Regions from separate parts of the Paenibacillus odorifer genome, predicted to be linked through region 2. Evidence: a T-box and tRNA genes for the amino acid it is inferred to sense, from the RefSeq annotation. Region 2 holds a T-box; the other holds one or more tRNA genes.
What was found. A T-box is a leader RNA that pairs with one kind of tRNA and senses whether it is charged. The one in region 2 lies ahead of trpS (tryptophan--tRNA ligase), so its partner is inferred to be a tRNA-Trp.
Positions count from the first base shown of each region.

Region 1: it has a tRNA-Trp gene. The T-box ahead of trpS (tryptophan--tRNA ligase) is inferred to sense a tRNA for this amino acid. The anticodon was not compared.

Region 1 covers NZ_CP009428.1:5,911,936-5,919,092, forward strand. The annotation lists gene PODO_RS25695 (BMP family ABC transporter substrate-binding protein) at 1-628, opposite strand, end outside; gene PODO_RS25700 (AraC family transcriptional regulator) at 958-1,713, shown strand; tRNA gene PODO_RS25705 (tRNA-Leu) at 1,851-1,929, opposite strand; tRNA gene PODO_RS25710 (tRNA-Cys) at 1,944-2,017, opposite strand; tRNA gene PODO_RS25715 (tRNA-Gly) at 2,028-2,102, opposite strand; tRNA gene PODO_RS25720 (tRNA-Gln) at 2,109-2,183, opposite strand; tRNA gene PODO_RS25725 (tRNA-His) at 2,203-2,278, opposite strand; tRNA gene PODO_RS25730 (tRNA-His) at 2,322-2,397, opposite strand; tRNA gene PODO_RS25735 (tRNA-Trp) at 2,421-2,494, opposite strand; tRNA gene PODO_RS25740 (tRNA-Tyr) at 2,501-2,586, opposite strand; tRNA gene PODO_RS25745 (tRNA-Thr) at 2,592-2,667, opposite strand; tRNA gene PODO_RS25750 (tRNA-Phe) at 2,696-2,771, opposite strand; tRNA gene PODO_RS25755 (tRNA-Asp) at 2,782-2,859, opposite strand; tRNA gene PODO_RS25760 (tRNA-Met) at 2,885-2,961, opposite strand; tRNA gene PODO_RS25765 (tRNA-Val) at 2,979-3,054, opposite strand; tRNA gene PODO_RS25770 (tRNA-Glu) at 3,110-3,184, opposite strand; tRNA gene PODO_RS25775 (tRNA-Ser) at 3,203-3,295, opposite strand; tRNA gene PODO_RS25780 (tRNA-Asn) at 3,299-3,374, opposite strand; rRNA gene PODO_RS25785 (23S ribosomal RNA) at 3,436-6,362, opposite strand; rRNA gene PODO_RS25790 (16S ribosomal RNA) at 6,595-7,157, opposite strand, start outside.
Region 2 covers NZ_CP009428.1:2,932,732-2,939,888, forward strand. The annotation lists gene PODO_RS12580 (aminopeptidase) at 1-1,233, shown strand; gene trpS (tryptophan--tRNA ligase) at 1,302-2,297, opposite strand; T-box leader at 2,402-2,684, opposite strand; gene PODO_RS12590 (hypothetical protein) at 2,882-3,307, shown strand; gene PODO_RS12595 (winged helix-turn-helix transcriptional regulator) at 3,458-3,841, opposite strand; gene PODO_RS12600 (sigma-70 family RNA polymerase sigma factor) at 4,065-4,601, shown strand; gene PODO_RS12605 (DUF4179 domain-containing protein) at 4,594-5,715, shown strand; gene PODO_RS12615 (pectate lyase family protein) at 6,927-7,157, opposite strand, start outside.

The DNA.
Region 1 (7,157 bases), 3.0 Mb from region 2:
CAGGATCAACATACTGAGCACCTTGAATGTAACCGACCAAGAAAGCATTAATCCCCGGAATATCCATACCGCCCACAAACCCAATCACATTCTCAGGGGTAGCATTCGGCATATCCGATTGTGTAGCTAATGCTGCTACGGCACCTGCCAAGAAAGATACTTCATTTGTCGCATAAGACATGTTGTACATGTTATCTGGTGCTTCATCGATGTCGGTATCATAATTAATGAATTTTTTGTCTGGATACAATTCTGCCGTTGCATTAAACATCTCAGTAATTTCAGAACCGCCAGAAATAATTACATCCCAATCCTCGGAAGCGATATCGTTAAATGTTGGCTCCCATTTCGTTTTATCAACGCCCATTTCAACAACCTTTGTTACTGCACCTAGTTCATCCTTAACCTTTTGCAAGCCGTTATTAGCGGAATCAAAAAATGATTTATCCCCAAGTGTCCCCGGAATCAGCAATACAACCTTGAGTTTATCCCCTGAACCTGTTTCTCCACCCTCAGCAGCGTTTGATCCAGTATTCGCAGAAGAACCGTTATTGGACGTGTTATTCCCACATGCTGTGACCAGAACCATCACCATTAATAACAACAAAGAAAGAACTTTTTTATTCATTACTCTATTCCACCCCTAATTTTAGTTGGTTAGTAATCCGGCAGAATCCCCATCTTCACCCATTGTATAATTCACGGTTCAAATGGAAATTCTCTTTTTTCCAAATAAAGTATCATTAAAAGTAATAAATTTAACGTTTAGGCTCAAAAATAGCAATAAAAATACCATTATTATTAATAATCCGCTTTATTTCCGAACGAGATGGCCAGTCAGGTTGCGAACTTTCGGATTTATTGATACGATCATAACAAATATTATTAAAAATAATTATATGATTTCGGTCATAGTTTTGTACGATTCGGCTAAAACATAAGTATTGGAGGATCATCATGGATCGTGTTCTATATATTGTAAGTGCCACACATGAGCTAAATACTTATATCCCTCCACACCAGCATGAATGCTACGAACTGGTCTATTATTTACAGGGGGTAGGGACAACCAATGTTGGCCCACGAAGTTACCATTTTCGCTCCTCTTCTTTCGCGCTTGTGCCACCCAATCATAAACATGACGAGCACCACCGTGAGGATGCAAATGTATTATTTGTAGGCTTCCACTCGGAACACCCTAATATGAGTAATCTGCTCGGCGTATATGAAGATGATAAAGATCAGACCGTTCTTCAAATCCTGCTGCGAATGAAAGCAGAGTTTACACGCAAGCAAGACGGATTCTCTGAGCTTCTAAACCTACAAATGAGCGAGATTACCGTCCATCTTATGAGGCTTCTTAGTGCCTCTGGATATCAATCCCCATCAGAAGATCGAGTACAATATGTCCTTAATTATATGAATGAGCATTATCGCCATAAATTGTCCGTCGAAACACTATCAGAAATGTCCGGATATAGCTACGATCGTTTTCGCCATCTATTTAAAGAACGTTTCGGGTCTTCACCCCTGCGGTATTTGCTGTTAAAACGCCTGGATTATGCAAAATCTCTATTACGTCATACTCAGATGCAAATCTCTGAAGTATCTGCTGCTGCAGGTTTTGTGAACGATGCCCAATTCTGCAATATGTTTAAACGAGAAATAGGTCATACCCCGCGAGCATTCCGCATTAATAATCAATCAGGTTAATCACTAATCAGATTAAAAAAAGCCGTTGAAATAGAGAAACTCCTCTATTCAACGGCTTAATCCTGTAAAACTAAGAACATAAAGAAAAAAGGTTAGTAAGATTGCTTATAAAAGCATTCTTACTAACCTTTTTAAGATACCGGCGAGAGGACTCGAACCTCCACGGTTTCCCACTCGATTTTGAGTCGAGCGCGTCTGCCATTCCGCCACGCCGGCACATATGAACTAAATGGAGGCGCCACCCAGATTTGAACTGGGGATAAAGCTTTTGCAGAGCTTTGCCTTACCACTTGGCTATGGCGCCATGTAAATTTTGGAGCGGACGACGGGAATCGAACCCGCGACCCTCGCCTTGGCAAGGCGATGCTCTACCGCTGAGCCACGTCCGCATAAAATGGCTGGGGATATAGGATTCGAACCTATGAGTGACGGAGTCAAAGTCCGTTGCCTTACCGCTTGGCTAATCCCCAATAACATTTTAAAGTAAAATGGGGCGACTGATGGGTCTCGAACCCACGAATGCCGGAACCACAATCCGGTGCGTTAACCCCTTCGCCACAGTCGCCATATTAAGTTGATATTGTTGCCATTATTCATTTTAAAGAAAATGGGGCGGCCGATGGGTCTCGAACCCACGAATGCCGGAACCACAATCCGGTGCGTTAACCCCTTCGCCACGGCCGCCATATTAAACTTTAGAAAGAACTTGGCAGGGGCAGCAGGAATTGAACCCACACCAACGGTTTTGGAGACCGTTGTTCTACCTTTAAACTATGCCCCTAAAAACTGGTGGAGGATGATGGATTCGAACCACCGAACACTTACGTGAGCAGATTTACAGTCTGATGCGTTTGGCCACTTCGCTAATCCTCCAAGGATGGTGCCGGCGAGAGGACTTGAACCCCCAACCTACTGATTACAAGTCAGTTGCTCTACCAATTGAGCTACACCGGCATGGCACTCATTCTTTTGTGATGATAAATGGTGGCTCGGGACGGAATCGAACCGCCGACACGAGGATTTTCAGTCCTCTGCTCTACCGACTGAGCTACCGAGCCATGATGAAAATGGCGGAACCGACGGGATTCGAACCCGCGATCTCCTGCGTGACAGGCAGGCATGTTAGGCCAACTACACCACGGTTCCAAAAGATATAATTGCTTAAGTTAATTGGTTGCGGGGGCAGGATTTGAACCTGCGGCCTTCGGGTTATGAGCCCGACGAGCTACCGGGCTGCTCCACCCCGCGTCAGTAAAAATATGTTATGGTGGAGGCTGAGGGGATCGAACCCCCGACCCTCTGCTTGTAAGGCAGATGCTCTCCCAGCTGAGCTAAGCCTCCATAAACAACAATTGTTATTGTACCAAAGTCCACTAGGATAAATCAAGTGAAAATTTGGTGACCCGTATGGGATTCGAACCCATGTTACCTCCGTGAAAGGGAGGTGTCTTAACCCCTTGACCAACGGGCCATACTAATTAAAAATTTGTGGCGGAGAGAGAGGGATTCGAACCCTCGAGACGCTTGTGGCGCCTACACGATTTCCAATCGTGCTCCTTCGGCCAAACTCGGACACCTCTCCATATGGCTCCCCGAACAGGACTCGAACCTGTGACAACTCGATTAACAGTCGAGTGCTCTACCAACTGAGCTATCAGGGAATATTCATACCAGGCTTAATCGCCTGAAAACTGAATCCGAAACGAATTTGCATTCTAAGTATAGGATAAGCCCTCGACCGATTAGTATTGGTCAGCTCCATGCATTGCTGCACTTCCACCTCCAACCTATCTACCTCGTCGTCTTCAAGGGGTCTTACTAATTGGGAAATCTCATCTTGAGGGGGGCTTCACGCTTAGATGCTTTCAGCGCTTATCCCGTCCGTACGTAGCTACCCAGCCATGCTCCTGGCGGAACAACTGGTGCACCAGCGGTACGTCCATCCCGGTCCTCTCGTACTAAGGACAGCTCCTCTCAAATTTCCTGCGCCCACGACAGATAGGGACCGAACTGTCTCACGACGTTCTGAACCCAGCTCGCGTACCGCTTTAATGGGCGAACAGCCCAACCCTTGGGACCTACTTCAGCCCCAGGATGCGATGAGCCGACATCGAGGTGCCAAACCTCCCCGTCGATGTGGACTCTTGGGGGAGATAAGCCTGTTATCCCCAGGGTAGCTTTTATCCGTTGAGCGATGGCCCTTCCATGCGGTACCACCGGATCACTAAGTCCGACTTTCGTCCCTGCTCGACTTGTAGGTCTCGCAGTCAAGCTCCCTTATGCCTTTGCACTCTGCGAATGATTTCCAACCATTCTGAGGGAACCTTGGAACGCCTCCGTTACTCTTTAGGAGGCGACCGCCCCAGTCAAACTGCCCGCCTGACACGGTCCCCGTACCCGGTAAGGGTACTAGGTTAGAACCTAGATACGATCAGGGTGGTATCCCAACGGCGCCTCCACCGAAGCTTGCGCTCCGATTTCTACGGCTCCCACCTATCCTGTACAGATCGTACCCAAATTCAATATCAAGCTGCAGTAAAGCTCCATGGGGTCTTTCCGTCTTGTCGCGGGTAACCTGCATCTTCACAGGTATTAAAATTTCACCGGATCTCTCGTTGAGACAGCGCCCAAGTCGTTACGCCATTCGTGCGGGTCAGAATTTACCTGACAAGGAATTTCGCTACCTTAGGACCGTTATAGTTACGGCCGCCGTTTACTGGGGCTTCGGTTCATAGCTTCGGGTTACCCCTAACCACTCCCCTTAACCTTCCAGCACCGGGCAGGCGTCAGCCCGTATACTTCGCCTTGCGGCTTCGCACAGACCTGTGTTTTTGCTAAACAGTCGCTTGGGCCTTTTCACTGCGGCCCCCTCGTGCTATTCACACTACCGGGGCACCCCTTCTCCCGAAGTTACGGGGTCATTTTGCCGAGTTCCTTAACGAGAGTTCTTCCGCGCGCCTTAGAATTCTCTTCTCGCCTACCTGTGTCGGTTTGCGGTACGGGCACCTTCTCCTGGCTAGAGGCTTTTCTTGGCAGTGTGAGATCATGACCTTCGCTACTATAATTTTCGCTCCCCATCACAGCCTAGCCTTAATGATGTGCGGATTTGCCTACACATCAGCCTCACTGCTTAGACGGACATCCATCAGTCCGCGTCACTACCCTCCTGCGTCACCCCATCGCTCATAGCGGATTACGGTGGTACAGTAATTTCAAACTGTTGTCCTTCGACTACGCCTTTCGGCCTCGCCTTAGGTCCCGACTTACCCTGAGCGGACGAGCCTTCCTCAGGAAACCTTGGGCTTTCGGCGGATCAGATTCTCACTGATCTTTTCGTTACTCATACCGGCATTCTCACTTGTGTAGTGTCCAGCGCTCTTTTCAGTACACCTTCAACCCCTACACAACGCTCCCCTACCCCAGATACATACGTATCTAGCCATAGCTTCGGTGGTGTGTTTAGCCCCGTTACATTTTCGGCGCAGAGTCACTCGACCAGTGAGCTATTACGCACTCTTTCAATGGTGGCTGCTTCTAAGCCAACATCCTGGTTGTCTGTGCAACTCCACATCCTTTCCCACTTAACACACACTTGGGGACCTTAGCTGATGGTCTGGGCTGTTTCCCTTTTGACAATGGATCTTAGCACTCACTGTCTGACTCCCGGCAATAAGTATATGGCATTCGGAGTTTGACTGAGCTTGGTAATCCTTGCGGACCCCGCACCCAATCAGTGCTCTACCTCCACTACTCTTATACCGAGGCTAGCCCTAAAGCTATTTCGGGGAGAACCAGCTATCTCCGAGTTCGATTGGAATTTCTCCGCTACCCCCACCTCATCCCCGCACTTTTCAACGTACGTGGGTTCGGGCCTCCAGTGCGTGTTACCGCACCTTCACCCTGGACAGGGGTAGATCACACGGTTTCGGGTCTACGTCCACATACTCATTCGCCCTATTCAGACTCGCTTTCGCTGCGGCTCCACCTTCTCGGCTTAACCTTGCATGTTAAACGTAACTCGCCGGTTCATTCTACAAAAGGCACGCCATCACCCATAGATCGGGCTCTGACTTTTTGTAAGCACACGGTTTCAGGTTCTATTTCACTCCCCTTCCGGGGTGCTTTTCACCTTTCCCTCACGGTACTGTTTCACTATCGGTCGCCAGGTAGTATTTAGCCTTAGCAGATGGTCCTGCTGGATTCATACGGGGTTTCACGTGCCCCGCACTACTCGGGATCCGTCTCGGAGAGAACACAGTTTAGGTTACAGGGCTTTTACCTCTATCGCGGGCCTTTCCAGACCTCTTCACCTACCATATTCCTTTGTAACTCCATGTGAGACGTCCCACAACCCCCAAGAGCAAGCTCTTAGGTTTAGGCTGTTCCGCGTTCGCTCGCCGCTACTGACGGAATCACTATTGTTTTCTCTTCCTCAGGGTACTTAGATGTTTCAGTTCCCCTGGTCTGCCTCTACACACCCTATGTATTCAGGTATGAGTAACTGCGAATTACCACAGCTGGGTTTCCCCATTCGGACACCCCCGGATCAAAGCTTGCTTACAGCTCCCCGAGGCAGTTTCGTTGTTCGCCACGTCCTTCGTCGGCTCCTGGCGCCTAGGCATCCTCCGTGTGCTCTTATTAGCTTAACCTTGATTTTTCCGAAGAAAAATCTCACTAATAACATTTACTTGTTTACACAAGTTGCTAAAAGATGTTCTAAAACGCAAATTCGTTTCGGTATCCAGTTTTCAAGGATCAAGTCTTACTTGAGAGCTTAAACTCTCAAAACTGAGCAACGAGTGAGTAACAGGCCTAAACCTGAGTTTTGGAAGCTTAGCTTCCGATTTGAATGTCCTCATTGCAGAGAACGATTCTCCATAGAAAGGAGGTGATCCAGCCGCACCTTCCGATACGGCTACCTTGTTACGACTTCACCCCAATCATCTACCCCACCTTCGGCGGCTGGCTCCCTTGCGGGTTACCCCACCGACTTCGGGTGTTGTAAACTCTCGTGGTGTGACGGGCGGTGTGTACAAGACCCGGGAACGTATTCACCGCGGCATGCTGATCCGCGATTACTAGCAATTCCGACTTCATGCAGGCGAGTTGCAGCCTGCAATCCGAACTGAGACCGGCTTTGATGGGATTGGCTCCACCTCGCGGCTTCGCTTCCCGTTGTACCGGCCATTGTAGTACGTGTGTAGCCCAGGTCATAAGGGGCATGATGATTTGACGTCATCCCCACCTTCCTCCGGTTTGTCACCGGCAGTCACTCTAGAGTGCCCAGCATTACCTGCTGGCAACTAAAGTTAAGGGTTGCGCTCGTTGCGGGACTTAACCCAACATCTCACGACACGAGCTGACGACAACCATGCACCACCTGTCTCCTCTGTCCCGAAGGCCGCTGCTATCTCTAGCAGATTCAGAGGGATGTCAAGACCTGG
Region 2 (7,157 bases):
ATGAAAGATTTTGAAGTAATGCTGGAGAAATACGCGAACCTAGTTGTAAAAGTAGGAGTAAATGTACAGCCTGGACAAGTCCTTATGGTACATGCACCGATAGAAACCGCAGAACTTACTCGCTTGATTGTAGCGAAAGCCTATGAAGCGGGAGCAAAATATGTAATTGTTGACTGGGACGATGAAGCAACTACACGGATCCGTTATGAAAAAGCCCCAGAGGATTCTTTCGATTACTATCCACAGTGGCAGGCTGAGATGATGGAGAAATTCGCGGAAGAAAATGGTGCCATCTTACATATTAAAGTACCTGATCCGGAACTGTTTAATGGCATTGATTCTTCTAAGGTATCTAGAGCAGTCAAAGCAGCAGCTGTTGCTCGCAAGAACTACTCCAAATATACTCGGAACAGCAAAATCAGCTGGTCTCTGGTCAAAGCGCCAACACGTGCTTGGGCGAACAAGGTTTTTGCCGATCTTCCTGAAGAAGAGCGGGTAGAGGCGATGTGGGAAGCTGTATTCCAGATGAATCGTGTGGGCAGCGATGATCCGGTAGCTGCTTGGAGAGAGCATATTGGTCAGTTGAAAGAAAGTCAGGATAGAATGAACGCTAAACGTTATAAAAGCCTGCATTACCGTGCTCCGGGAACGGATCTGCATGTAGAGCTTCCGGAAGGCCATTTATGGCGCGGGGGTGGCGGTGAGAATGATAAAGGTGTTTATTTTGTTGCTAATATGCCAACAGAAGAGATTTATTCCATGCCCCATCGTACTGGAGTGAATGGCACAGTTAGAAGCACGCTCCCTCTTAATTTGAATGGACGTTTAGTTGAAGGACTTTCATTCACTTTTGAAAAGGGGAAAGTCGTAGCTTATGAAGCTGAATCCGGACGCGAGCATTTAACCTCACTGCTGGCAACGGATGAAGGTGCATCTTATCTAGGAGAAGTAGCCTTAGTGCAGCATGATTCTCCAATCTCTCGCTTGAACCGCATTTTTTACAATACAGGGATTGATGAGAATGCCTCCTGCCATTTCGCGTTAGGAAGTGCTTATCCTGTAAATATTGAAGGCGGCACAAAGCTTACGAACGAAGAGCTTGTGGCTAGAGGAGCTAATGTCAGCTTAACTCATGTCGATTTTATGATCGGTTCAGCAGAGCTGGATATTGACGGAGAGCTGGCGGACGGCACGATTGAACCCGTATTCCGTAAGGGAAATTGGGTGTTGTAAGGAGAAGAAAAAAGCCGGATCTCTTCCAATGAGCTTCCGGCTTTTTTGAGTACCTATAAATATCATTTTTAGATTGAAAAATAGTTAAGACTCATAGCCTCACGTACTTCGGCCATTGTTTCCTGAGCAATGCTGCGGGCATGCTGTGTTCCAGAGATTAAGATTTCCTGCACAAGCTTGGGCTTAGTAGCATAATAGGAACGCCGCTCTCGCATCGGTTCTATAAGCTGATCTAGAGCTGTCGAAATCAACTGTTTGCAAGCAGAACAACCCATGGTACCCCGCTCACAGCCTTCACGAATTTCGGTTACCCCCGCTGAGCGAAAAGCACCATGATAAGCAAAAATAGGACAGATATCTGGATGTCCAGGATCATTTTTATGCACACGCGCAGGATCGGTTGTGGCTTTTCTTATCTTGAAGGTGATTTCTTCCTTAGTGGAGTCCAGCTCGATGGCATTGCCAAGGCTTTTACTCATTTTAGCGTTGCCATCCGTACCCACAAGTCTCGGCGTCTCACTGATCAGCGCTTTGGGTTCCACCAGTATCGGGCTGTACAGCTCGTTGAATCTGCGGACGATTTTGCGGGTTAATTCCAGATGGGGGAGCTGGTCTTCTCCTACAGGAATGATCGTTGCTTTACAAAAAGTTATGTCAGCAGTCTGACTAACTGGATAACCTAGAAAACCGTAATACAATTCATCTAAGCTGGAATTTTTTGATTCGGCTTTAATCGTGGGATTATGCCGTAAAGAATTCACAGTAACAAACATAGAGAACAAGATGGTCAGCTCTGCGATTTCAGGGATCATCGATTGAATAAATATAGTTGTTTTTTCCGGATTTATACCTGCAGATAAATAGTCCAGTGTGATCTCATGCAGATGTTGACCCAGCAGCTGCGGACGATCAAAATGGGTCGTTAGGGCTTGAATATCCGCTAAAAACACAAAAGTTTCATATTGCTCCTGAAGGGCTACTCGGGTCTGCAAGCTGCCGGCGTAATGGCCAAGGTGAAGCTTTCCAGTCACTCGATCTCCAGTTAAGACACGTTCGTTCATCATATAAAAATTCCTCCTGTTATTTAGCATTTGGTTACACTCGAGTCGCCACCACCAGCCATCATCCATGGCCATCACCTCCTTTAAATGACAAAAAAACCTCATCCAATAAGGACGAAGTTGTCGTGGTACCACCTTAAATGATCGTGTCACCTTACGATTCTTGGCTTCCGATCTTCTCTTACCTGTACGGAGAGGTTGAATTAATTCTCGATACAGGTCCCTTGATAACGGCGGGAACCCCGGTTTTCCCTACTGCATCCATTAAGATAGTTCGGAAAAACAACTATAAAGGCCATTCGAGCATACGCTGGTCACCGGTTCGCACCTACCACCGGCTCTCTGAAGACCATGTTCGTCTGTCTACTTACCCTTTGTCATCGTTGTTCATGATATGTGAATTATTGTAATTCTGAACAGGGGTGTTGTCAATGAGTGGAAATCGTATGGTGATTGACAAGGTAACTAGGTTTATTTGATCTAGCAAAGTATACCTTAAATGTATATAATCATCAGGAATTTAGTCCAATCTATCATTGCGGATTCACAATATACTACTCTATAACCTTGAAATGGAGTGATGATAAATGGCGACAATAATAAGTTATGGGTCACAGGCAAAAATCCCGTTAGATCCGTTTACTACAGCTATAACGGTTGCAGGGATTCCTGGAGCTGGAGCGGGTCTAGCCACAGCGCAAGTAAATATTAGTCCGGCTAATCCGGCTTCTTTCTCCAGTAGAGTCGAGTTAAATGGTAGTTTTAGTCTTACTGCACTTGCTAATAGCCAATTTCTTGTTATCATCCGACGAGCTGGAGTCGATATTTATAGATCCTTTTATCGTTTTACTACTATTACTGATATTCAATTAAGTGCTCAGTGGGTTGATGGTGCTTATATTGGAGTCCACAACTATGAATTGGTAATTCAGAATGATAGCAACTTGCCTATAAATCTATTTGGACCCATATCATTCACAGCAACTGCTATTGGAGGAGAGGGCGTAATTTAAGTTATGTTCCTATGCGCCATTCAAGGGACGGGTGAATCAAAGCTTTGGACAGTTGAATCGATCTGATTCAGCTGTCCTTTTTTCATGAACGTATAATTGAAGTGCAACTCTCGCAGCATAAATATCCAACCATACCCTTGATAGAGCGGTTTATTTATTTAAAATGTTATCCTCTAAAACAGCGTATTTATCGCCGAATTGCTTAATGATATGTTGTTCTCCCCAATTACATAATGCAGTCAAAATATCGCTTAAACTATCACCATATTCACTAAGCTCGTATTCTACTTTTGGTGGAACCTGATTATAAACAATTCGGTTGATGATTCCATCTGCCTCAAGCTCGCGTAGCTGCTGGGTTAACATTTTTTGAGTAATGCCGGGCATCAACTGTTTTAACTCGGAGGTGCGTTTTTTGCCATGAGTTAAATGACATAGAATTACGCATTTCCATTTCCCTCCGATGACCTCTAGTGTGGCTTCAACAGAAATATTGTATTTTTTCTTGACAGTTGTTGTTGGTGTTGTTGTCATGATAACCTCCATGGTATGGGTACTTTTTAGTACCTATGGCACTTTTAAGTGCGTACTATTGATTATGTCCAATTTAACCTATCATAACATTTTTCGTTCAATTTTTATAGAATGCTATAATTTAGAGAGCTTTTGGCAAAAAAGTTAAACGAAACAAAAACCGTTTCTATACCTCCCCCGTCTTAATCTATGAAAGGTTGAAGAGGGGAGGCTAAGGAAGGACATGACGATGACTAATGCAGAAATGAAAAAAGTAACGATTCTTGATACTCGGAGCGAGACGGATTTTTACGATTCGATATTGGTACATAGAGAACAACTGTACAGTATTGCTTATAGTTACTTGCGGAACCGAAACGATGCGCTGGAAGCGATGCAGGAAATGACTTGCCGGGCCTGGATTAAAAGAAAAACATTAAAGGACCCCAAAGCATTCAAATCATGGATTATTCGAATTCTAATTTATGTCTGTATAGATGAACAAAGACGAAGAAAACGTTCCATGCCGCTGGTAGATGAAAGAATAGGAGAACAGGTCACACATATTGGCCATCATCGGATGGAAATGTTGTGGGCACTTGAGCAGGTTAAGCCCAAGTATCGCCATGTGCTGCTGCTAAAATACTACAACGATATGACCTTGACTGAGATCGCTAACATTATGAATAAACCCGAGGGAACGGTTAAGACTTGGCAGCATAAAGGGCTCAAGCAGTTGCGAACCATCATAAAGAATCGGGGTGAATGGAACAATGAGTAGTCAAGAGGAGCTTGCCATGTTAAGCGATGCCGAACGTATCCCACAAGAACAAAAAATAGAGAATGCAGCCGCTCAAATCTATGCGATCCAAGCAGGCTTGGAATTAGGCAAGAAACGTGGCAGAAGGTTAATGTTCACAAAAAGCGCGATGTCTGTGCTGGCGGCTGCAATGATGATAGCGGGCCTGCTGTTCTTCAATCCAACCCAGCTGATGCCACAGCAAGGGACTTCGAGTGCTGAAACGTTCGATTGGGGCGTATTGGAGCCTTTTAAAACATTGGCTGCAGCTGATATTGATGCTCTTACTTTAGAGTCTGCAATCCGGAATGATTATGTACAAATCGTTAATAAGAGTGCTGAATCAAATGGATATAAAATTACTCTGAATGCTGTGCTTGCTGATGAAAACAAAATCATGCTGCTGTATACAGGAACAACAAGTGATGGTCAGGAAGTGTACAGTGTAAATAGTGTGAAGCTGACAGATGCTGAAACTGGACGAGATGTAATGGAGGAGAATGGGAATAGAGGCGGAATGGGAGCACACGCAGAGGGAACCATATATACTTGGCTCGGCAAAACTGCATTTTCACTGGACCGAAATAAACCAAGACCAACAGACGTAGTGGCGGATTTTCAGATTGCCTCTGTAGACCCGGGAATGTTAAGTAAACCGAAAACAGGAACGGTTTTATCTGACATGCGGTATTCTGATCGTTTAAAAGTAAACTTCTCTATTGATCCTAAGTTTTGGGAGCTGAAGACGGAGACGTTAGTTGTGGACCACCCTTTCAAAATTGACGGACAGGAAGTAAAACTAGCCGAAGTCGAGCTTTCTCCGTTAAGCATAGCGCTCAAATTTACGATAAATGAGGAATTGAAAACGGATTGGATCGTCCGAAATGAACTGTTTCAAAAGCTCCCCTATGAATTAACTGCGCAGGTTGGGAAGCACGACATTAAAATTAATCCGAATTCTGGTAGTGGAGCTGATGATGGATTTATAAGTTACTTCAGCAGCAATGTGTTGGATCACCCGAAGTCACTGCGTTTGAAGCTTAGTGCGGGGGCAGATCGAGAGAAAGAAGAGTATATTGATATTCTGAAAAAATGAGCGGTAAGCGATATTAGTGAATATGCGTTGGAAGTCGTAATATAGAAAAAGGCCGCTGGTTGCGGCCTTTTTGTTATTGTTGGGACATTATACTAACTTTGTGAACGACCATTAACACCAAATTCGTCACTTGTTAATGAGGACAAACTCCTAATGCTCCTATCGGGACTGTATGTGCATAATGCTCTTCAGGGGCTACAGGCTCTTTATGTTCCTCAGGCTTCTCACGTTTCACAGGCTTCTCACGTTTCACAGGCTCTTCATGTTCTCAGGCTCCACATGTTTCACAGGTTTCTCATGTTCCTCATGTTTCTCACGCGCGTAACACTCCTAACGGACTGTATTGCAACTATTTTGGCTTTTTTGACCATTTTGCTGAGTTTTCGGACTGCATAGCTCTTATTGGTCTAAATCCACACCAAAATTAAGCATATTGGGTTGAATAGCTGCATCTGAGTCCGATAGCACTGCGAAATGCCCGGATTTTTCGAAATAAGGGCTCCTGAGTCCGAACCATCTGGCCTCGTAAATACTGCACTGTAAACTGTAAACTCGCCATCTGACCTCGTAAATACTGCACAGTAAACTGTAAAACACCGTCTGAGCGTCTTAGATATTTCGGCAGAACAAAAGTGGCGTTAGTGCGGTACAAAAGTGTTGCTAAGTGGCAATTAAGTTAATAACGCTCCTCACTTTTCTCATGTTCCTCATGTTTCTCACGCGCGTAACACTCCTAACGGACTGTATTGCAACTATTTTGGCTTTTTTGACCATTTTGCTGAGTTTTCGGACTGCATAGCTCTTATTGGTCTAAATCCACACCAAAATTAAGCATATTGGGTTGAATAGCTGCATCTGAGTCCGATAGCACTGCGAAATGCCCGGATTTTTCGAAATAAGGGCTCCTGAGTCCGAACCATCTGGCCTCGTAAATACTGCACTGTAAACTGTAAACTCGCCATCTGACCTCGTAAATACTGCACAGTAAACTGTAAAACACCGTCTGAGCGTCTTAGATATTTCGGCGGAACAAAAGTGGCGTTAGTGCGGAACAAAAGTGGTGCTAATGTGGTGTTAATATGGCGCTAATATGGCGCTAATTTGGTGCAAAGGTGGCGCTAATGTGGCAACTAAGTTAGTAACTTTTCTCGTTGTAGTTATGGGAGTATGTGTTCAGTGATTAGTTAGTCGCATTAGTCGCATTAGTCGAATTAGTTACTGTAACTTGTTTTCAACCATTCCTCGTTTGACCAGGACAATTTGCCAGCCCCTGAACCGTCAACAGCGGTAAGTCTAGATTTTAGACTAACTGGGTCATCTGAAGTGTAGCTATAAGGTAGTGTTGTGAATCCGTTCCATGCAAATGCTTTAACGGCAGCGGGTGCAGGGGAGAGAGGGCTGTTCTTAGATGTACTGTCTCCTCTGAATGTTGCTCCATCTAG